2 regions of the Caballeronia sp. LZ024 genome follow, and region 2 is predicted to be linked to the other one. Evidence: riboswitches for the same ligand, from Rfam matches in the RefSeq annotation. Region 2 holds a riboswitch; the other holds the start of a gene.
What was found. Region 2 has a riboswitch for manganese ahead of mntP (manganese efflux pump MntP). Riboswitches for the same ligand answer to the same signal wherever they lie in the genome.
Positions count from the first base shown of each region.

Region 1: linked by a shared signal. The riboswitch ahead of QCE48_RS00835 (sodium:calcium antiporter) and the one ahead of mntP (manganese efflux pump MntP) in region 2 are both predicted to bind manganese.

Region 1 is NZ_JARUXL010000001.1:175,782-186,495, forward strand. Features, by position in the region: gene can (carbonate dehydratase) at 1-586, opposite strand, end outside; gene aceK (bifunctional isocitrate dehydrogenase kinase/phosphatase) at 627-2,423, opposite strand; gene QCE48_RS00820 (MerR family DNA-binding transcriptional regulator) at 2,443-2,865, opposite strand; gene QCE48_RS00825 (MBL fold metallo-hydrolase) at 2,977-4,050, shown strand; gene QCE48_RS00830 (ABC transporter substrate-binding protein) at 4,070-5,656, opposite strand; yybP-ykoY riboswitch at 5,868-6,044, shown strand; gene QCE48_RS00835 (sodium:calcium antiporter) at 6,150-7,160, shown strand; gene QCE48_RS00840 (flagellar protein FliT) at 7,284-7,583, opposite strand; gene fliD (flagellar filament capping protein FliD) at 7,599-9,110, opposite strand; gene QCE48_RS00850 (flagellin) at 9,274-10,425, opposite strand; gene QCE48_RS00855 (tetratricopeptide repeat protein) at 10,691-10,714, opposite strand, start outside.
Region 2 is NZ_JARUXL010000004.1:867,896-878,609, forward strand. Features, by position in the region: gene bcsZ (cellulose synthase complex periplasmic endoglucanase BcsZ) at 1-889, shown strand, start outside; gene QCE48_RS26190 (cellulose synthase subunit BcsC-related outer membrane protein) at 883-5,439, shown strand; gene mntP (manganese efflux pump MntP) at 5,503-6,072, opposite strand; yybP-ykoY riboswitch at 6,088-6,259, opposite strand; gene QCE48_RS26200 (TonB-dependent siderophore receptor) at 6,542-8,755, shown strand; gene QCE48_RS26205 (Fe2+-dependent dioxygenase) at 8,833-9,510, shown strand; gene dhaK (dihydroxyacetone kinase subunit DhaK) at 9,515-10,504, opposite strand; gene dhaL (dihydroxyacetone kinase subunit DhaL) at 10,519-10,714, opposite strand, start outside.

The DNA of each region.
Region 1 (10,714 bases), on a different contig from region 2:
CGTGCACGCCGTAGGTCCAGCCGTGCACGGTGAGTTCCTGGCCGCGCGACCACGCATCGTCGACGATGGTCGTGCGGCACACGTTCAACGTCTGCTCGATGGTGTTCAGTTCGACGAGGCGCCGATGCCGCGCCGTGCCCATCGGCCATTCGTCGAGCAGTGTCGCGTGCTTCTCGCGCACGTCCTCGACGTGGCGCAGCCAGTTGTCCGCGAGACCGACGCGGTGTCCCATGAGCGCCGCGCCCACGCCCGAACAGCCATAGTGGCCGACCACCATGATGTGCTTCACCTTCAGCAGGTCGACGGCGAACTGGATCACCGACAGGCAGTTCAGGTCCGAGTGCACGACCACGTTCGCGATGTTTCTGTGCACGAACACTTCACCCGGCGGCAGGCCGATGATCTGGTTGGCCGGCACCCGCGAATCGGAGCAGCCGATCCACAGGTACTCGGGCGCCTGCTGGTGCGCGAGACGCGAGAAGTACTCGGGGTCTTCGGCGAGCACGCGCTTGACCCACGACGCGTTGTTGTCGAACAGATGCGCGAGCGGGTGTTGAGGATTGATGTTGTCGTCAGTCGGGTTCATGTTCGTGTTCGTATTCGTATGCGGGTTTGCCATCGCTCGCTCAGGCGGCGCGCGCTGTCTGGCCCTGCCCGAAACGCTCCGGATAGCGGATGCAGAATCGCGCGGACCGTTCATAGGGAAAGAAGTCGGCGAGTTCGCCGCGCAGCAACTGGTCCTTGTTCCTTTGCCACAGCGCGGGATCGAAGAAATCGGCGTGAAGGCGCATGAACGCCTCGCGCACGCGCGGATCGCCGAGCAGGAACGTATTGTAGGTTTCCGGGAAGATGTCGTGCGGCCCGACCGTATACCACGGCTCGCCCGACATCTCGTCTTCCTCGTAGCGCGGCGGCGGCACCGTGCGCACGTTGCAGTCGGTGAGGTACTCGATCTCGTCGTAATCGTAGAACACCACGCGGCCGTGTCGCGTCACGCCGAAGTTCTTGTAAAGCATGTCGCCGGGAAAGATGTTGGCCTGCATCAGTTCCTTGATCGCGTTGCCGTATTCCCTGATGCCGTGCTCGATGTCCGCGTCGCTGCCGTTTTGCAGATAGAGGTTGAGCGGCACCATGCGCCGCTCGATATACAGGTGCTTGAGGACGAGATTGTCGCCCTCGTATTCGATCATCGACGGCGCCTCGTTCTTCAGTTCGCGCATCAGCGTGTCGTCGAGTCTCGCGAGCGGCAGCGCGACGCTCGAATATTCGAGCGTGTCGGCCATGCGCCCGAGCCGGTCGTGGCGCTTGACGAGCTGGTACTTGTCCTTGATCTTCTTGCGCGTCGTTTCCTTCGGCGGCGGGAAATGGTCCTTGATCATCTTGAACACATACGGAAACGACGGCAGCGTGAACACGATCATCACCATTCCCTTGATGCCCGGCGCGACGACGAAGTGGTCGCTTGAATGCGAGAGATGATGCAGCAAGTCGCGATAGAACAGGTTCTTGCCCTGCTTCTGCAAGCCGACCGACGTGTAGATTTCCGCCTTCGGCTTGCCCGGCATGATCGAGCGCAGGAAATGCACATAGGCCGACGGCACTTCCATGTCGACGAGAAAGTACGAGTGCGAGAAGCTGAAGATGATCAGCAACTGCTCGCGGCTCAAGAGCACGGTGTCGAGCGCGAGCAGGCCAGGCCGCGTGTGGCGCACCGGCAAGGCGAACGGCACGACGCTGTCGCCGTTGATGATGCGGCCGACGATATATGCGGCCTTGTTGCGAAAGAAGAGCGAGGAGAGCGCATGAATCTGGAAGTTCGGCGCGGCCTTGAAGTCGCCGAGCACTTCGGCCATCGATTGCATCACGCATTGCACGTCGCGCGAGAGGTCTTCGAATGGCGGTTCGAGCTGGAAATTGGTGACGATGCGTTCGAGCGTCGCGGCGAGGCCGTCCCGCGCCGGGTAATACGCGCGATACGTCGGCTTTGCCGCGGGTTCGTCGTTCTCGATGTATTCGGTCGAGATGGCCGGGCGCACGAAGATGAAATCGTTGTTGAAGTACGAGCGATGCAGGATCTTGCAGCACACCGAGTTGAAGAACGTCTCCGCGCATTCCGGCTGCCGATGCGACGTGAGCAAGCCGATGTAGTGCAGCTTGATCTGCTGCCAGATTTCGTCATCGATATTCTCGGCGTCGTATTCGTCTTCGAGCAGCATCACGCATTCGTCCACGCGATCGTCATACGACATGATGCGCTCGCGCGCGAGCTGCTGCATGGCATGCCAGTCACACGCTTCGAAGAGCGTCTTCGCCTTGATGGCCGCATCGCGAAACACGCGATAGTGGCGGTCGAACCCTTCGAGCATCGTCTGCGCGACATCGAAGCCGATTTGCGACGAAAGCAGTTTGGGAAAGTGGTTCATGTCGACCTTGCACGTCGTGTCACGCCGCCCTGGATTTGCGCGCACGCTTTTCAGCGCTCGATGAAAGCAAGGCGCGGCCTTGCTGCTCGTACTGCGCGAGTTCCTCGAGCGTCGCGTCGAGGTCCTCCCGTTGCTGCTCCAGCACCTTGCGATGGGCGGCGATCGTGTCCAGAAACGCCTGCAATTGCGCGACGGTGCCGGTCGGCGAATCGTAGAGATCGAGCAGCGTGCGAATTTCCGAGAGCGTGAACCCGAGGCGTTTGCCTCGCAGCGTGAGCCGCAGCCGCGTGCGGTCGCGCGGCGCATAGACGCGCCGCAGGCCGCTCGGGCCTTCGCGCGTGGGCGCGAGCAGGCCCTGATCTTCGTAGAAACGAATGGCGCGCGGCGTGACGTCGAATTCGCGCGCCAGTTCGGTGATCGTGTAATGCGTCTGTTGTTTCATCGCGAGCGCGAGTATGAGCGCGATACGAGCGCGGACGTTAATATGTACGTTTACGTTATCGTCAACCTCGGCAAATTGCAACGGCGCCGCAACCCGGAGATCCATGCGCGAATGAACGCCCTCGAACATCAACTCGACTACGTCTTTGCCGACACGCTGCCCGACGCCGGCGACGTCATGGAAGCCGCGCCCGGCGTGTTCTGGGTGCGCATGCCACTGCCGTTCGCGCTCGATCACATCAACCTCTGGCTGATCCGCGACGAAATCGACGGCGTGCGTGGCTGGACGGTCGTCGATTGCGGCATCTCGGACGAGACGATTCGCGCGAACTGGGAGCGCGTGTTCGAGTCGCATCTTGACGGCCTGCCGGTGCTGCGCGTGATCGTCACGCATTGCCATCCGGATCATCTCGGCCTTGCGGACTGGATCTGCCGTGGCGGCGACAAGACGCGCTGGAATGCACGCCTCTGGATTTCGCTCGGCGAATACGCGATGGGCCGCGTGATGGCGGCCGGCGACGGTTCCAACGCGGGCGGCGAGCGCGCGGCGCGGCACTTCTCGCGACACGGCCTCATCGACGAAGCATCGCTTGACGCACTGAGAAAGCGCGATAGCTATTACCCCACGCTTGTGCCTTCGATGCCGCCGCAATTCAGGCGCATGCGCGACGGCGACACGCTCACGATCGGCGGCCGCGCATGGGAAGTGGTCACGGGCTACGGCCATTCGCCCGAGCACAGCGCGCTCTTTTGCGCGGAGTCGAGCGTGCTGATTTCCGGCGACATGGTGCTGCCGCGCATCTCCACCAATGTCTCGGTGTTCGACATCGAACCGGAAGGCAATCCGCTCGCGCTGTATCTGGAGTCGCTCGGCCGCTACGAGACGATGCCCGCGGATACGCTCGTGCTGCCTTCGCACGGCAAGCCGTTTCGCGGGATGCATACCCGCATCGCGCAGCTACGCGATCATCACAAGGCGCGCCTGGCCGAGGTGCACGAGGCTTGCGCGACAAAGCCGCACAGTGCCGCGGATATCGTGCCGCTGATGTTCAAGCGCAAGCTCGACATTCATCAGATGACGTTCGCGCTCGGCGAGGCGCTCGCGCACCTGCATCTGCTGTGGCTGCAAGGGGAGTTGAAGCGGGAAGTCGGCGACGATGGCGTGATCCGCTTTTCCCGCGCATGACCACGCCATTCACCGTTACTTACTGAACCGAAACGCTCGTGAAGTTCTGCCGCCCGAACGGGCTCACGCTATAGCCGCTCACGTTGGCGCGCGTGAGCGCGGCGGCCGTCGGATACGCGAGCGGAATCCACAGCGCCTGGTCGTGGATGATCTTTTGCGCGTCGATATAAGCCTTGGTCCGCTTGGCGACATCGGGCGTCGCCTTGCCGTCTGCGATCAGCTTGTCGAGCTGCGGATCGCAGTAACGCGCGAAATTGATGCCCGACTTCACCGCGTTGCAGCTAAATAGCGGCGAGAGATAGTTGTCCGGGTCGCCGTTGTCGCCGGCCCAGCCCATGAAGAGCATGTCGTGCTGGCCCTGCTTGGCTTCCTTGATCAGCTCGCCCCACTCGATCACTTTCACCTGCGCCTTCACGCCGATCTTCGCGAGATCCGCCTGCAAGAGTTCGGCGCCGGCCTTCGGGTTCGGATTCAGCACGCTGCCGTTCGGACGCACCCAGATCGTCGTTTCGAAGCCGTTCGGGAATCCCGCTTCGGCGAGCAGCTTCTTCGCCTTGTCCGCCGAATAGGCATACGGACTGACCGCCTTGTCGTAGCTCCACGTGTTCGGCGGATACGGATTCACGGCGGCGGTCGCGGTGTTTTCGAAGACGGTCTTCAGGTACGTCGTGCGATCGAATGCTTCGTTGAGCGCCTGGCGCACCTTCGGATTGTCGAGCGGCTTCTTCTGCGTATTGAGCGCGACGAACGCCGTCATGAACGCGGGCGTCTCGCTCACTTTCAGCGCCTTGTCCTTCTTGGCGTCGAGCACGTCCTGCGGTTTCGGCGAGAGCGCGATCTGGCATTCGCCCGCCTTGATCTTTTGCGCGCGCACGGCTGCATCCGGCGTGATCGCATAGATCAGGCGGTCGATTTTCGGCTTCGCGCCCCAGTACGACGGATTGACGTCGTAGCGGATCACCGAGTCTTTCGTATAGCTCTTCAAGACGAACGGGCCGGTGCCGATCGGCTTCGCGTTCAGGTCGGCTTGACGGTTCGCCTTCTGCAATTGGTCGGCATATTCGGCCGAATAGATCGACGCGAAACCCATCGTGAGGATCGGCACGAAAGTCGCGTTGGGCTCGTTCAGTTCGAACTTGACAGTGCTGTCGTCGACCTTGGCGACCGACTTGATCAGCTTCACGAGCCCCATCGACTGCGCGTGCGGAAAGCCGCTCGCGCCGGCGACCTTGTGCCACGGATTGCTCTCGGAGAGCATGCGCTCGAACGTGAACACGACGTCGTCGGCGTCGAGCGTGCGGGTGGGCTTGAAATACTCGGTGTTCTGGAACTGCACGTTCGGTCGCAGATGGAACGTGTAGGTGAGGCCGTCGTCGCTCACGTCCCACTTTTGCGCGAGCGCGGGCGTCACCTTCTTCGCGGCTTCGTCGTAGGAGACGAGCGTATTGAAGATCACGTCCGCCGACGCGTTGGTCGTGACGAGCGAATTGAACTGCACGACGTCGAAGCCGTCGGGGCTCGATTCGGTGCAGACGGTAAGCGGCTTCGCCAGGGCGAGTGCCGGCATGGCGACGAGCGCGGCGGCCGCAAGCATATTGAAGCGCATGAGTGGGCGCATGAGTTCTCCCGAGACCTTGAAGGTCGATTGATCGTTACGTTCGTTATCGTTCGACGACGACGCGCGAAGCCGGATGCAAGCCGCGCGCCCGCGCCGGTAGATTATCGAACGCGACCTTTGGCGACAACGATCGGATCGCCATATTCATATGCCCGCCGCGAGACGCGCCTTGCCGAATCGTGGCGCGCGGGCTACACTTCTCCCCGTCTTTGGGGAGTAGCCTTCCTTCCGCCTTCGGAAGGAGAACGCGTCAACATCCTCGGCTTTTCAGCCGTGGCGCGTTCGACCGCGAGTTCATCCGTTCGGTTTGGCGAGACCATTGATGCATCGTGTCGTTCCTGGTCGGACGGCGTGCGATGCATCATGGTTCGCTGACGTCCGACCGTGGAATCATCGTGTCCCCAGAACTCATAAAACAATCCCCCGCACGCGCCGTCACCCGCGCGAATCTCTTCGTGTACGCCTCGTCGCGAGGTGCCGCATGACGACGCTTTTCATCGAACTCGCGCTGATGCTGGCCGTCATTCTCGTGGCGTCCGAACTCTTCACCAACGCGCTCGAACACCTCGGCGAGCGGCTCGGCATTTCCGAAGGCGTGACCGGCTCGCTCTTCGCCGCCGTCGGCACGGCCCTGCCCGAAACGACCGTGCCGATCATCGCGCTGCTCGGCGGCACCGCGAGCCGGGCGGTCAACGAGGAAATCGGCGTCGGCGCGATTCTCGGCGCGCCGCTCATGCTCGCGACGCTGTCCACCTGCCTGATGACGCTCGCGATCCTGAAGTCGCGCGGCATGCGCGGCGTCATTGCGCCGGAGCGCAGCGGCTTCACGCGCGATCTCAACTTCTTCCTGTGCGCCTTCGCCATCGCGGCGGGCGCGATGTTCGTGCCGCACCACGCCTGGCAGGTGCGGGCGCTCTTCGCGGCGAGTCTCGTCGGCGTGTACGTGGTGTATGTGATATCGACGTTCAGGGCGTCGGCGGGACTCGTCGAAAGCGGGCACGGCACCGAGGCGCCCGAACGGCTGTTCGTCTCGCGGCTCGGCCTGCCGACTTCGCTTGCGACGATTGTGCTGCAGTTCGCCATCGGCATCGCGCTTCTGGTCGGCGGCGCGAAGGGCTTCATTCACGGCGTGGAAGGCGTGTCGCAGGTGCTGGGCGTATCGGCGCTGCTGCTGTCGCTGATCATCATTCCGATCGCCACCGAACTGCCGGAGAAAGTGAACAGCATCCTCTGGGCGCGGCGCGGCAAGGACACGCTCGCGTTCGGCAACATCACCGGCGCGATGGTGTTCCAGGGCACGCTGCTGCCGGCCATCGGCATCATGCTGACGCCCTGGGAGCCACGCATCGAAGTGCTCACGGGCGTGCTGATCACGCTCGCCGCGGCGCTCTGGCTGCGTTTTAACGCGCGGCGCAATGGCGTGGTGTTGTGGGCGCTGCTCGGCAACGGCGTGCTGTACGGTGCGTATCTCACGCTGACGCTCGGGCGCTGAAAAAGCGGCCGCACAAATAAGAATGCCCGCCGAGGCGGGCATCAAGAGCGAAGCATTGCGCCGTGCATCGACGCGTCGTTCTTGTTGTTGTTATTCAGGTTATCGGCGCTCGCCGGAAAAACTTTAGAAGCGCGCTGCCTGCTGATAGCGGCTCGCGGCGCTCGCGCGCTCCATCGAACGCCGATGATTCGCGACGAGCGCTTCCTGCGCGATCGCGGCCGCCTGCGTCACCGCTTCGATGCTCGACTGGATCTTGCGGATCGTCGCGAGCGCGTCGGCGGGTTGATCGGCTTGCAGCGACATCAGGAGCGGCGCACGCGCTTCGGCAAGTTCCGCCGCGCGCGTCCATTCGCAGTCCGCCACGGCCGTTTCGATGTCCCCGGTCAAACCCCAGGCTCGCTGAATCAGTTCGTGCTGGCTCATTGCTCGTCTTCCCGGTTACTTGTTGGTTGCCATCGCGCCGGCGCTGTTGGTGCCGCCGAAGAGCTGCGTGAGATAGCTCGACTGGTTCGACATCTGCGACATCAGCGTGTTGAGCGCGGTGAACTGCGCGTTGTACGACGTCGTGAGCTGCGCGGTGTAGGCGGTCAGTTGCGTCTGCTGATCGGCGATGCTCTGCAGGTCGGCGTTGAGCGCGGTCGTGCGCGTATCGATGATGCCGCCCGTCTGCAGGAACGACGTCAGGCTGGTGTTCAACGTCGCGGCGACGCCGGTCGTCGAATTGAAGAGCGAGGCGACCGTGCCGGGGTTGCTCGTCAGCGCCGCCTTGAGCGCGTCTTCGTCGGTTTTCAGCGAACCGTCGGGCTGCAGCGTGATGCCGATCGAGGCGAGGTTGACCTGGTTCGCCCCCACGCCCACGCCCTTGCTGATCGTGCTCGACAGCGTGTTGCGGATCATGTTCATCATCGAGTCGCCGAGCAGCGCGCCGCCCTGCGAGCCCGCGCTTTGCGTCGAATCGAAAGCCGTCAGCGACGATGCCGTGCTGATGAAGTTGTTATAGGCCGTGACGAATCCGTCAATGGCGGTCTGCTGCCCGGTCGTGTCCTGCGCGACCGTGAGCGTCTGCGTGGTGCCGACCGCATCGGCGGTGAGCGTCAGCGAAACGCCCGTCAGCGCGCCCGTGACCGTGTTGGTCGAGCTCGTTGCGGCCGTGCCGGCGATCGTGAAATTGGCGTCCATGCCGGCCGTCGTTTGCGTCCAGTTCGACGAATTGACGGCGGTTTGCGCGGGCGTCGTGACGCCGTTCGAGGTCGTGGCGGCGGTGTAGGTGGTCGCGACGTTGAGATTGCTCAGGCCGTTGTCGGTGGTCGGCGTGACCGTCACGTTGATGCCGTTCGTCTGGCCCGTCGACGAGGAGCGCAGCACGAGGTGCGCGCCGTCCGTCCCGTTGACGATGGTGGCCGTGACGCCGGGGTTGCCCGTGCCCGAGTTGATCGCGGAAGCGATGCCCGCGAGCGTGTTGTTGGTCGAATCGATGTTGACCGACATGCTCTTGCCGCCGATCGACAGGTTCATCGTGCCCGTGCCGAGCTGCGCCGTGCTGCTGAACGCGCCCGAGGTGATCGATTGCGACGTGGCGATGTTGCTCACCGAAACGGCGTAGCTGCCCGCCACCGCGCCGGTGCTTGCCGTGCCCGTCAGGCCCTTGCCGCTGCCGGTCGCCGTGAAGGCGTTGAGCGTGGTGCCGTCGGCGAGCGAGCTGGCGGCGCTTTGCAAGAGCGACAGCACGGATTTCAGCGTGCCGACCGCGGTGAGTTGCGTGTTGTCCTTGGTTTGCTTCGAGGTGAGCGCGTCGGTCTGACCCGCCACCTTGGCATTGACGATCGCGGTAACGAGGGAGTTCACGTCCATCGACGAATTGGTCGAGCCGCTGATGATCGACTGGGCGGCCTGCTGGACTGCACTGTTCGGGTCGACTGTGGACGCCGACGTGGTTGCTACCGTGGACATGTATGACTCCGCTCCTGGCGTGTGCCTGATCGGTTGAGGAATGCCTGCTCAGAAATGACGATGTGATGCGTAAAACAGAAATGCCGATCGGGAGGCAAGCCTCCCGGTGTACTTCGGCCGGCGCGCGGTACGGCTCGCGCGCCGGTCATGGCCGTGACGATGCTTAGCCGAGGAGCTTCAGGACCTGCTGGGGCATCGAGTTCGCTTGCGCCAGAACCGAGATGCCTGCCTGTTGCAGCACTTGCGCCTTGCTCAGGTTCGCGGTTTCCTGCGCGAAGTTCGCGTCGGTGATCTGCGATTGAGCGGACGACAGGTTGGTGGCCTGCGCGGTCTGCGTGGCGGCTACCGAACTGAAGCGGTTCTGCACGGCGCCGAGCTGTGCCTGCAATGCGTTGACCGAGTTGAGCGCGTTGTCGACCGCTTCGATCGCGGACGATGCACCGTCGGTGCCGCTGATGTCGATCTCCGACACTTGGGGCGGCTTGCTGTTCGCGTTCAGCGTCGCGAGTTCCGTCGTTTGTGCGGTCGTGGCCGACGGCACGTTGGTCGTGTTGAGCGAGATGCTGCCAGCGCTCGTCAGGTTGCCGAATACGTTCGACGAATTGAACGACTGGGTTGCCGAGGTCGTGCCGTCGCCGAGGGACTTGTTGTCCTGGTCGGTGAACGTGTAGCCGCCATTGCCGTCGGCGATCACGTTGATCGAGGTGATCGAAGCACCCGTCGTGACGTTGGCGCCCGAAGCGTTCAGCGACAGACCGTCGACCGTTCCGACGACCGTGCCCTTCTGCGGGTTGCTGCCGCCAAGCGACAGGGCCGAGACGTTTGCGCCCGTGCCGAGGTCGATCGTGATCGACTGGCCGACGTTCGCGCCGACCTGGAACGTCTTGCTGCCGGCGGTGCCGTCGAGCAGGTTCGTGCCGTTATACGTCGTTTGCGACGAGATGCGGTTGATTTCGCTGATACGCTGCGTCACTTCCTTTTGCAGCGAGGTCTTGTCGGCCGTCGAGAGCGAGCCGCTCGATGCTTGCACGGCGAGCTGGCGAATACGCTGCAGGTTGTCCGTGATCTGGCTGAGACCGCTCGATGCCGTCTGGACCATCGACACGCCGTCGTTGGCGTTCGACACGCCCTGGTTCAGGCCGTTGATCTGCGAGGTCATGCGCGAAGCGATGGCGAGGCCTGCTGCGTCGTCGGCTGCGCTGTTGATGCGCTTGCCCGACGAAAGGCGCGTGATCGCCGACGACAGGGCGCTCTGCGTGCCATTCAGGTTTTGCTGGGCGACCAGCGAGTTGATGTTGCTGTTAATACCGATCATGTTAGTTCTCCAATGAGGCCGGGCAGGTGTTTCGTCTGTTGACAAAGCCGTTTGTGGCGGAAGCGTCCGTCGTTTTGTCTGGCCGCTTGTTTAGGTTTTCGGCCCGCCTTTGGCAAACTTTAGGCATCTCGTTGCATTTGCCTGTGGAATGTCAAAGAAGCCTTATGCCGCGCGGCTTCCGAGGGGGCAAACGTTTGTCGCCGCCCACCCGGATCGCACGCCGGACAGCCCGAACCGGACCGCGGCGGACGGTTTTGCCGACGCCTCAGGCGTCGAACGTGGCGGGTGC
Region 2 (10,714 bases):
GAATCTCGCGGCGAATCGCTTCGATGCGCAGAACGTGCAGCTTCCGGCGTGGCAGTGGGGGAAGAAGCCCGACGGCTCGTTCGGCGTGCTCGATCCGAATTCGGCGTCGGACTCGGACCTCTGGATCGCCTACGATCTCCTGCAAGCCGGGCGGCTCTGGAAAGAGCCGGCCTACACGAAGCTCGGGCAGGCGCTCGCCGCGCAGATCGTGAAGCACGAAGTCGTCGATCTGGCCGGTCTCGGGCCGATGCTCTTGCCCGGTCCGCAAGGCTTTCGTACTGGCGACGTGACGCGCCTGAACCCGAGCTATCTGCCGCTTCCGGTGCTGCGCGCGCTCGCGCACGACGCGCCCGGCGGCCCGTGGACGCGCATCGCCGAGAACGCCTACAAGCTGGTGAAGACGACCGCGCCGCACGGCTACGCGCCCGACTGGGCGGCGTACAAGGACGGCCAGTTCGTCGTCGATCCGAAAAACGGCGATACCGGCAGCTACGACGCGATCCGCGTCTATCTGTGGGCGGGGCTCGCCGCGCCCGCCGATCCGCTCGCGAAGCCGTGGCTCGCCGCGCTGGGCGGCATGCGCCAGAGCATCGCGCAGACGGGCGTGCCGCCCGAGCGCGTCGCGGTCGCGACCGGCACGGCGAGCGGCGAAGGCCCGCTGTCGTATTGGGCCGCGCTCGCGCCGTACTTCAAGGCATTGAACGACGAACGCGGGCTCGGCCTTGCCCGCACCCATCTCGCCGCGTTCGACGCGCCCTCGCCGGGTGCCGGACGCGATCCTGTCTATTACGATCGTGTGCTGGGCTTGTTCGGCACGGGATTCATCGACGGCCGCTATCGTTTCGACGAAGCCGGCCGTCTCGTGCCAAGCTGGAGAAGCGCATGCTGATTCGCGCAAAAAGAAGCGCGCTCGCGCTCGGCATCGCGGCGGCATTCGCCGCCAGCGCGCCCGCCGTCGTGTTCGCGCAGGCCGCGGCCGATCCGCTCAACGTCCTGATCGACCAGGGCAAATACTGGCAAGCGCACAAGCGCGGCGACCTCGCCGAGCAGGCGTGGCAGAAAGTGCTGCGCATCGATCCGAAGCAGCCCGACGCCCTCTTCGGCATGGGCATGGTGCTCGCCGACCGCAAGGATGGCAGCGGCGCGCAGCAATATCTCGCGCGCCTGCGGGAAGCGGCGCCCAATTATCCGAACATCGACGAACTCGGCCGCCGGCTCGGCGAAACCAGTTCCCGCGACCAGACCGTGAACGACGCGCGCCGCCTCGCGCAGAGCGGCCAGAGCGCGTCGGCGGTGGAAGAGTACAAGCGCGCGATCGAAGGCAAGCCGTCGACGCCCGCGCTTCAGCTCGAGTACTACCAGGCGCTCGCGGCGACGCCGCAGGGCTGGGACGAGGCGCGTCGCGGGCTCGAACAGCTCGCGCGCCAGAATCCCGACGATCCGCGCTACACGCTCGCCTACGCGCAGCATCTGACGTACCGCGATTCGACCCGTCGCGACGGCATCGCGCGGCTCGCGCAATTGTCGAGCGACAGCACGGTCGGCGCGCAGGCGAAGAAAAGCTGGCGGCAGGCGTTGTTGTGGCTCGGCGCGCGGGCGTCGGATGCGCCGCTCTTCCAGGCGTATTTGCAGACCTCGCCCGACGACGCGGCCGTCAAAGCCCGCTTCGATTCGACGGTGCAGCAGGACAAGGCCGCCCGCGAGCGCGCGCAGGCCGACGCGGTCGTCGATGCGCGCGGACGCACTGTCGCCGAGGGCTTCACCGCGCTCGACCGCGGCGATCTCGTCACGGCGCGCGCGAAGTTTTCGTCGGTGCTGGCGTCGAATCCGAACGACGCCGATGCGCTCGGCGGCATGGGCGTCGCCTCGCTCAAGCAGGAAAAATTCGCGGAAGCGCGCACGTATCTCGAACGCGCGTCGCGGGCGGGCAACCCCGCGCGCTGGAAAGACGCGCTCACGAGCGCGACCTACTGGACCTACACGAGCGAAGCGATCGGCGCGCGCAGCAACGGCGACAACGCGAAGGCGAAGGCGCTGTTCGAACGCGCGATCGCGGTGAATCCGTCGGAGGTGACGGCGCAGACGCTGCTCGGCGAAACGCTGCTCGCCACGGGCGACGCGCGCGGCGCGGAAGCGGCGTACCGCATGGCATTGCGCCGTCAGGCCGACAATCCCGACGCGATCCGCGGACTCGTCGGCGCGCTCGCGGCGCAGGGTCGCGGCGACGAGGCGCTCGAATTCGCGAACCGGCTGAACGCCGAACAGCAGTCGAAGGCGGGCGGCATCAACAAGCTGCGCGGCGAAGCGCAAGCGGCGCAGGCGCGCGCGGCGGAAGCGCGCGGCGATCTCGGTCAGGCGCGCAGTCTGTTCGAAGACGCGCTCCTCAACAATCCCGACGATCCGTGGCTGCGCCTCGACCTCGCGCGCATCTACGTGCGCCAGGGCGCCGTCGCGAACGCGCGCAGCATGATGGACGGCCTGCTCGCGACGCATCCCGACATGACCGACGCGCTTTACGCGAGCGCGCTGTTGTCGGCGGAAACGCAGGACTGGTCGGCCGGACTCGCGCAACTCGACCGCATCGCGCCCGCGCAGCGCACCGCCGCGATGACGTCGCTTCAGCACCGGCTGTGGGTTCGGCAACAGGCCGACCTCGCGACGCGCCTCGCGCGCAACGGCCAGCGTCAGCAGGCGTTCGCGACGTTGCAGGCGGCCGAACCGGTCGCGTATGGATCGCCGGAACTGATCGGCGCGCTGGCTTCCGCCTATGTGACGGCGGGCGATCCGTCGCGCGCGCTCGCCCTCGTGCGCAGCGCGATGAGCGCCGCGCCGAACGATCCCGGTCTGCTGCTGCAATACGCGGGAATCTTGTCGGCGGCGCAGCAGGAGGCCGAACTCGGCTCCGTGATGCGCCGGCTCGTGGCGATGCCGCTCACGCCGCAGCAACGCACCGATTTCAACAATCTCAATCTCGGCATCGTCATCAAGCAGTGCGATGCCGTGCGGCTGCGCGGCGACCTCGCCGCCGCCTACGACGTGATCGCGCCGTGGCTCGCCGCGATGCCCGACAACGCCGATCTGCAGGCGGCGCTCGCGCGCCTCTACACCTCCGCCGGCGACGACGCGAGCGCGCTCAGGAGCTACCGCGCGGCGCTCGCTCGCCGTCCGGACGACCTCGGGCTGCAACTGGCGGCGATGTCGTCGGCGACGGCCACGAAGGATTATCGCTACGCGCAAACGCTCGCGAATCAGGCGCTCCAGGCCGCACCCGGCGATCCGGCGACGCTCGCCGCCGTCGGCCGGATGTATCGCGCCGAAGGCAAGCTCGATCTCGCGGCGCGGTATCTGCAACGCTCGCTCGTCGCGGCCAACACGCCGCTCGCGCCGACTGCGCGTGGCGCCGCCGGGGCGCCGTCGAACGTGCCGCGCGGCTGGGAAACCGCGATGCAGCGCGTCGGCGCGGCGCCCTTGCCCGGCACCAATCCGTTCGAAGGCAAGACGGCCGTCGATACGACGACGGCCGCGCCTTATTCCTCGGCCCCTTTCCAGCCGACTACTTCTCCGACTCAAGCCGTGCCGAACTATCTGCCGCCTTCCCAGCCCGCGCCTTATGTGGCGCCTTATGCGAATCCCGGCGCGCCGTCCGGTGCGACGCGTCCGGTCGCCGCGAGCGGCGGCTACGGTCCCGATACTGACGGCTCCGGACAATCGGGCGGGCCGGCTGCCGCCCCGCTGCAACCCTATCCGGGACAGGACGGGCAGGCGGTCTATGGCGCGCCGCAGTATCAGCAGGCGCCCGCGCAGGCGTATCAGCAGCAACCGGCGTATCCCGCGCAAAACGGTTACGTGAGCACGCCCTGGCCGATGTCGCCGGCAGCCCGCGACGCGCAGCCTTATGCCGCCGACGTCCCGTTGCCCGCCGCAGGCTCGAAGCGCTCGACGAGCAAAAGGCCGACGCCGGCGCGCGCGCCTCAATATGCGGCCGTGCCGACGTATCCGCAGGCGCCATATCCGCAGCAACCTTATCCGCAGCAACCTTATCCGCAGCAGCAGGCTTACGCCGCGCAGCCCTATGTGCCGCAGGCGCCGTATCCGCAACAGCCGCAGCCTTACCAGCCCTACGCGCAGCAGCAGTACATCCCGCAACCGCCGGCGGGCTACGCCCAGCCGTACAATCCGGCCCAGCCTCAAGCCCGTCAATCCGCAGGCGCGGCGGCGGCCAACGCGCAGATGCAGGGCGTCGCGGAAGAACTCGCGCAGATCGAGCGCGAGCAGGCGAGCACCGTGTCAGGCGGCATCGTGTTTCGCAATCGCAACGGCGAAGACGGACTGTCGAACCTGACCGACATCGAAGCGCCCATCGAAGGCCGCATCAAGGCGGGTAACGGCCACGTCGTCGTGCGCGTGACGCCCGTCACGCTCGACGCCGGCAACGCCGAAACCACTTCGCAGACGCTCGCGCGCTTCGGCTCCGGCCTCGGGCCCGTGACGGGCCTGGCGTCGGCCAACGCGCTCACCAACCCCTACGGCTCGCAGACAGCGACGGGCGTCGGCGTGTCGGTCGGCTACGAGAACCGCAACCTCAAGGGCGACGTCGGCTCGACGCCGCTCGGCTTCCGCGAGACGACCGTGGTCGGCGGCGTGCAGTACCAGAACGCAATCACCGACAAGGTGTCGTACTCGGTCGCGGTCGCGCGACGCGCGGTCACGGACAGCCTGCTCTCCTACGCCGGCGCGCGCGACAGCTTCGCGGGCCTCGAATGGGGCGGCGTGACGTCGAACGGCGTGCGCGGCGACCTCGGCTGGGACGACGGCACGAGCGGCGTCTACCTGAACGCGGCTTTCCAGTATCTCGACGGCAAGAACGTCGCGAGCAACAACGCGGTCAAGGGCGGCGGCGGCATCTATACGCGCCTCATCAAGGACGCGGACCAGACGCTGACCGTCGGCGCGAACACCACGCTGATGCATTACGACAAGAACCTGTCCTACTTCACCTACGGTCAGGGCGGCTATTTCAGCCCGCAGCAGTACGTGATCCTGAACTTTCCGGTCGAATATATGGGTCGCACCGGACTGTTCTCGTATGATCTGAAAGGATCGATCGGCGTGCAGCATTATCGGCAGGACAAGTCGGATTATTTCCCGACCAACGCCCGCTATCAGGCGGCCTACGCGAGCCTCGGATTCGCGCCCGATGCCGGCGCCGTCTATCCGGAGCAGAGCAAGACGGGCGTGTCCTACTCGCTCAACGCGACGGGCGAGTACCAGCTCGCGCCGCAGCTCGCGTTCGGCGCGACGGCGGCCTTCGGCAACGCGTATCAGTATCGCGAGTGGCTCGCGGCCGTGTATGTCCGCTACAGCTTCTCGAAGCAGTCGGGCATTGCGTCCTTCCCGCCGAATCCGCTCGTTTCGCCGTTCCTCTCGTTGTCCAACTGAGCGCGACCGCCGGGCGTTGCCCGGCGGTCGACGCCTGCACGCGCCGCCGCAAGGGCGGCGCGCTCACCCCATGTATCCAAGGTGCTCGGCGAGAATCAACGAGCCGATCGCGATCAGTATCACGCCCCCGCCGATTTCCGCCCGCTGCCCCACGACCGCGCCCAGAAAGCGCCCGACCATCACGCCGAGCGTGACCATCACCATCGTCGCGAGGCCGATGGTGGCGGCCGTCGAAAGGATGTTCACGTCGATGAACGCGAGGCCGGCGCCGACCACCATCGCGTCGATGCTGGTGGCGAAGCCCGTCAGCGCGAGCAGCCAGAACGAATGCCGGCTCGGTTTTTCGGATTGCGGCTCGGGCGTGCCGAACCCTGAACGGATCATCCGCAAGCCGAGCAGCGCGAGCAGTCCGAACGCGATCCAGTGATCCCATGAAGCGACATAGGGCGCGGCGGCCCGACCGAGCGCCCAGCCGATCAGCGGCGTGGCCGCCTCGATCAGGCCGAACACGAGACCCGTCCTGAGCGCCTCGCGCAGATGCGGCCGGTTGAGCGCCGCGCCTTTTCCGACGGCGGCAGCGAACGCATCCGTCGACATGGCGACGGCAAGCAGAAGCGTGGAGGCGATATTCATGTAGAAGGGTGCGCGCCGGGCGTGAACATGCGACATGCCCGCGCGCCCGGCTGGCCGCGCTGACATGTCGATGGTCTTGCCAACCTGAAAAGGCGCGACGGCTGCTCATGCCACGGTCGGTCCGACCAAGCGTGTTGACATGAGCGCTTCCGGAGACGGAAGCCGGCTACTCCCCAAAGACAGCCGAAAGCGTATCACAGAAAGGCATATGTAATAAATATGCTCATCCGATGGCTGCTTTCAGCAGGTTGATCCTTTTTTACATCATCTTGTTAATAATTATTACTCGTGTAATGATAACGATTCGCATTAACTATCGACAGCTTCCGTCAGCGAGTCCGGCGCGATGGCGGCTGCCTATCCATACCGGGCAGTTCGGCATCAGCCGCGGGCTGCGCCGTGACTGGACGGGCGGCGACTGACGTCGGTTGCGCCTGTCAGCAAAAAACTTTAAGTATCGGGGATTTACATGTTGAGGAAGACGCCGCTTGCCGCGGCCTTGATGACGATCGTCGCCGCGCCGCTTTACGCTCAGACCGCACCGCAAGCTGCACCGCAAACCGCGCAAACCCCGGCCGCCGCCGACACCGCCGCGCCCGCCGAAGGCGGCGCCCTGCCCGCCGTGCGCGTCATCGGCCAGGCCGACACGAGCGGCGACTTTCAGGCGGACACGTCGAGCGTCGGCGCCAAGGTGCCGACTGCGCTGCGCGACATTCCGCAGGCCGTGACCGTGGTGCCCAAGGCGCTGCTGCAATCGCAGGCGGTCACGTCGTTCAGCGATGCGCTGCGCAACGTCCCCGGCATCACGATCGGCGCGGCCGAAGGCGGGCAGATCGGCAACAACATCAACCTGCGCGGCTTCTCGGCGCGCACCGACATCTACCTCGACGGCTTTCGCGACCGCGGCCAGTACTATCGCGACACGTTCAACCTCGACTCGATCGACGTGCTGTACGGCCCGTCGTCGCTCTATTTCGGGCGCGGCTCCACGGGCGGCGTGATCAACCAGGTCAGCAAGCAGCCGAACCTCAAGCCCCGCGCCGACGTGTCGCTGATGGCCGGCACGCACGACCGCTATCGCGCGACCGTCGACGTGAACCAGCCGATCAACGATACGACCGCCGTGCGCGTCAACGCGTTCGGTCAGGACATCGGCACGACGCGCGACGTGATGAAGAGCAAGGACTACGGTATCGCGCCGGAGATCAAGTTCGGCATCGGCACGCCGACCGAAGTCACGCTGACCGCGCTGATCGAACACAACCGCGACCAGCCCGACTACGGCGTGCCGGCGCTCAACGGCCATCCGGCGCCCGTCGATCCCAAGACTTTCTACGGCTTCACCGACGACCGCACGATTCAGGACGTGCAAACCGTTTCGGCGCGCATCAAGCACCGCTTCAACGAGAACCTCACGCTGCGCAACCAGACGCAGTTCAGCCACTACGGCACCGAGGCGCGCGCGACCAATGCCGCCGCCGTGCTGACCGGTCCGCTCGGAACATCGACCGCGCTGACGAACGGCAATTACACGACGCTGCCGTTGTCGTCGCTGTACGTGAGACTGCAGGGCAAGGACCGCACGATCAACGATCATTCGGTCTACAACTCGACCGATCTCGAAGCGAAGTTCGACACCGGCTTTCTCAAGCACGACGTCGTGACCGGCGTGGACCTGAGTCACGAAACGTACAGCAACCAGAGTTTCACCTCGACCGCGGCGGGACTGCCGTCGAACACGCTCGCGATCGTGCCGCTCGTCGATCCGGTCTACACGACTCGGCCCGCGAGCACCCGGACTGTCGCGACCAATCTCGTGGAATCGAGCGCGAACAGCATCGGCCTCTATGTCAACGACACGGTTTCTATCGGCGAGCACTGGAAGGTCGTGGGCGGCGTGCGCTGGGACCGCTATGAAGCGTCGATCAACAATTCGATCAACCAGCCCCCGTATGCCACGCAGACGAACTTCTTCACGAGCGTGCGCGGCGGCATCATCTGGCAGCCGTCCGACTGGCAATCGTATTACGTGTCATATGGCACGTCGTTCAACCCGTCGCTCGAAGCGCTGACGCTCACCAGCGGCCAGCAGAATCTGCCGCCGGAGAACAACCGCTCTTACGAAGTCGGCTCGAAGTGGGACCTGCTCGGCGGCGGGCTGTCGGTCACGCAGTCGCTCTTCAACATCGAGAAGACCAACGCGCGCACGGCCGATTCGACGGGCGGCTACCATCTCGACGGCGATGTGCGCGTGCGCGGCTATCAGTTGGGCGTCGTGGGCCACATCACGAACAAGTGGCAGGTGTTCGGCGGCTACACGTACATGGACGGCGAAGTGCTGAAGGCGCTCGACGGCACGACCGGCCACACGCTCGCGAACACGCCGCGCAACATGCTGACGCTGTGGACCACCTATGCGTTCACGCCGCAGTGGGAAATCGGCGGCGGGCCGACGTACATGTCGTCGCGCTATGCGGCGAACACGAACTACGTATCGGTGCCGGGCTACACGCGTTGGGACGCGATGGCCGCGTATCACGCGAAGAAGTTCGACATCCAGTTCAACGTGCTCAACATGACCGACAAGAAGTACTACGACGCGCTCATCCCGTCCGATGGCGGACGCGCGGTGCCGGGTGTCGGACGCACGTTCATCGGAACGCTAAACTATCGCTTCCTGTGATCGCCTGAGACGACGATTCACCCACGCCGCCCGCTTCTGCTGGAAGCGGGCGGCCTTTACGCACGTAGAACCGGATCATGATTGTCTGCATCCCCAACGTACTCAGCCCCGAGAACGCCGCCGCGATGCGCGCCCGGCTCGAAGCCGCCGCCGACTCCTGGGTCGACGGGCGCGTGACCTCGGGCTATCAAAGCGCGCCCGTCAAGCAGAACCAGCAGATCGCGGAGAACTCGCCGATCGCGCGCGAGATGGGCGACGTCATCATCGGCGCGCTCGAACAGAATCCGCTGTTCATCAGCGCGGCGCTGCCGAATCGCGTCTATCCGCCGCTCTTCAACCGCTATGAAGGCGGCATGCATTTCGGCAGTCACGTCGATGGCGCGATTCGCATCGTGCCCGGACATGGCGCGCGCGTTCGCACCGACGTGTCGATCACGCTGTTCCTCTCGCGGCCGGAAGACTATGAAGGCGGCGAGCTCGTCATCGAGGACACCTACGGCGTGCAGGAAGTGAAGCTACCCGCCGGACACGCAGTCGTCTATCCGGCGACGAGTCTGCATCAGGTGCGCGCCGTGACGCGCGGCGCGCGCGTGTCGAGCTTCTTCTGGGTGCAGAGCCTCGTGCGCGACGACGCGCGTCGCACACTGCTCTTCGACATGGACTCGGCCATTCAGCGTCTTCCCGCCGATGATCAGGCACGCCGCACGCTCGTCGGCTGCTATCACAACCTGCTGCGCATGTGGAGCGACACGTAAGCGTCTACATTCCCCACCGCAGCCCTGGTGCATACACAGGGCTATCCCAGTGCGCGGTCATTTCGTCATCGAGCACGCATAGCGTGATCGACGCGCCCGCCATCTCCAGCGATGTCGTGAGCGGCCCGACCAGCACCCGCGCCACGTGCAGGTCGCGCTGCTGCAACCAAAGACGCGCCGAGTTGAACAGCAGATAAAGCTCGCCAAGCGGCGTCCCGCCGAGCCCATTCACGAGCACGAGCAACTGCGCGCCGGCTTGCGGTGCGAGATCGTCGACGATGGCGGTGAGCAACTCGCCCGCGATCGCATCGGCGGAGGCCATCGGCGCGCGTCGCCGCCCGGGCTCGCCATGAATGCCCACGCCCACCTCGATTTCATCGTCGCCGATCTTGAATGTGCGCGTGCCCGCCGCCGGCACCGTGCAACTCGTGAACGCGACGCCCATCGATGCCGTGCGCTTGTTGATGCGGTCCCCGAAGGTCTTGCACTGTTCGAGACTCGCACCGCTCTCCGCCATGCTGCCCACCAGCTTCTCGACGATCACCGTGCCCGCGACACCGCGACGCCCCGTCGTATAGCTCGAATTCTCGACGGCGACATCGTCGTTGATGAGCACCATCGCGTTCTCGACCTCGCACATCTCCGACGCCATTTCGAAGTTCATCACATCGCCGGAATAGTTCTTCACGATGAACAGCACGCCCGCGCCCATATCGACGGCCTTCGCGGCAGCCATCATCTGGTCGGGCGTCGGCGAGGTGAAGACCTGCCCCGGACACGCCGCGTCGAGCATCCCGTAGCCGACGAAGCCGCTATGCAGCGGCTCGTGTCCCGAGCCGCCGCCGGAGATCAGCGCGACCTTGCCGGGCTTCGGCTCACGCCGCCGCACGAACACGGGGTCTTCGTTGAGCACGACCAGATCCGCATGGGCGGCCGCGAAGCCGGCGAGGCTTTCCGTGAGAAAGTCGTCGACGTGATTGATGAACTTCTTCATGTCTCCACTCCTCTTCAACTGGATTGGGCAAGCCGCGCGCACACCGCCGCGATCATGAGCTGACTGGACCGCGCGCCGGGATCGATATGGCCGCGCGAACGTTCGCCGAGAAATGACGCGCGCCCCTTGGTCGCCAGCATGTCGCGCGTGGCGAGCATCGACGTTTCGGCGGTTTGCGGCAACGCGGCGAGCACGTCGCCAGCGGACGCG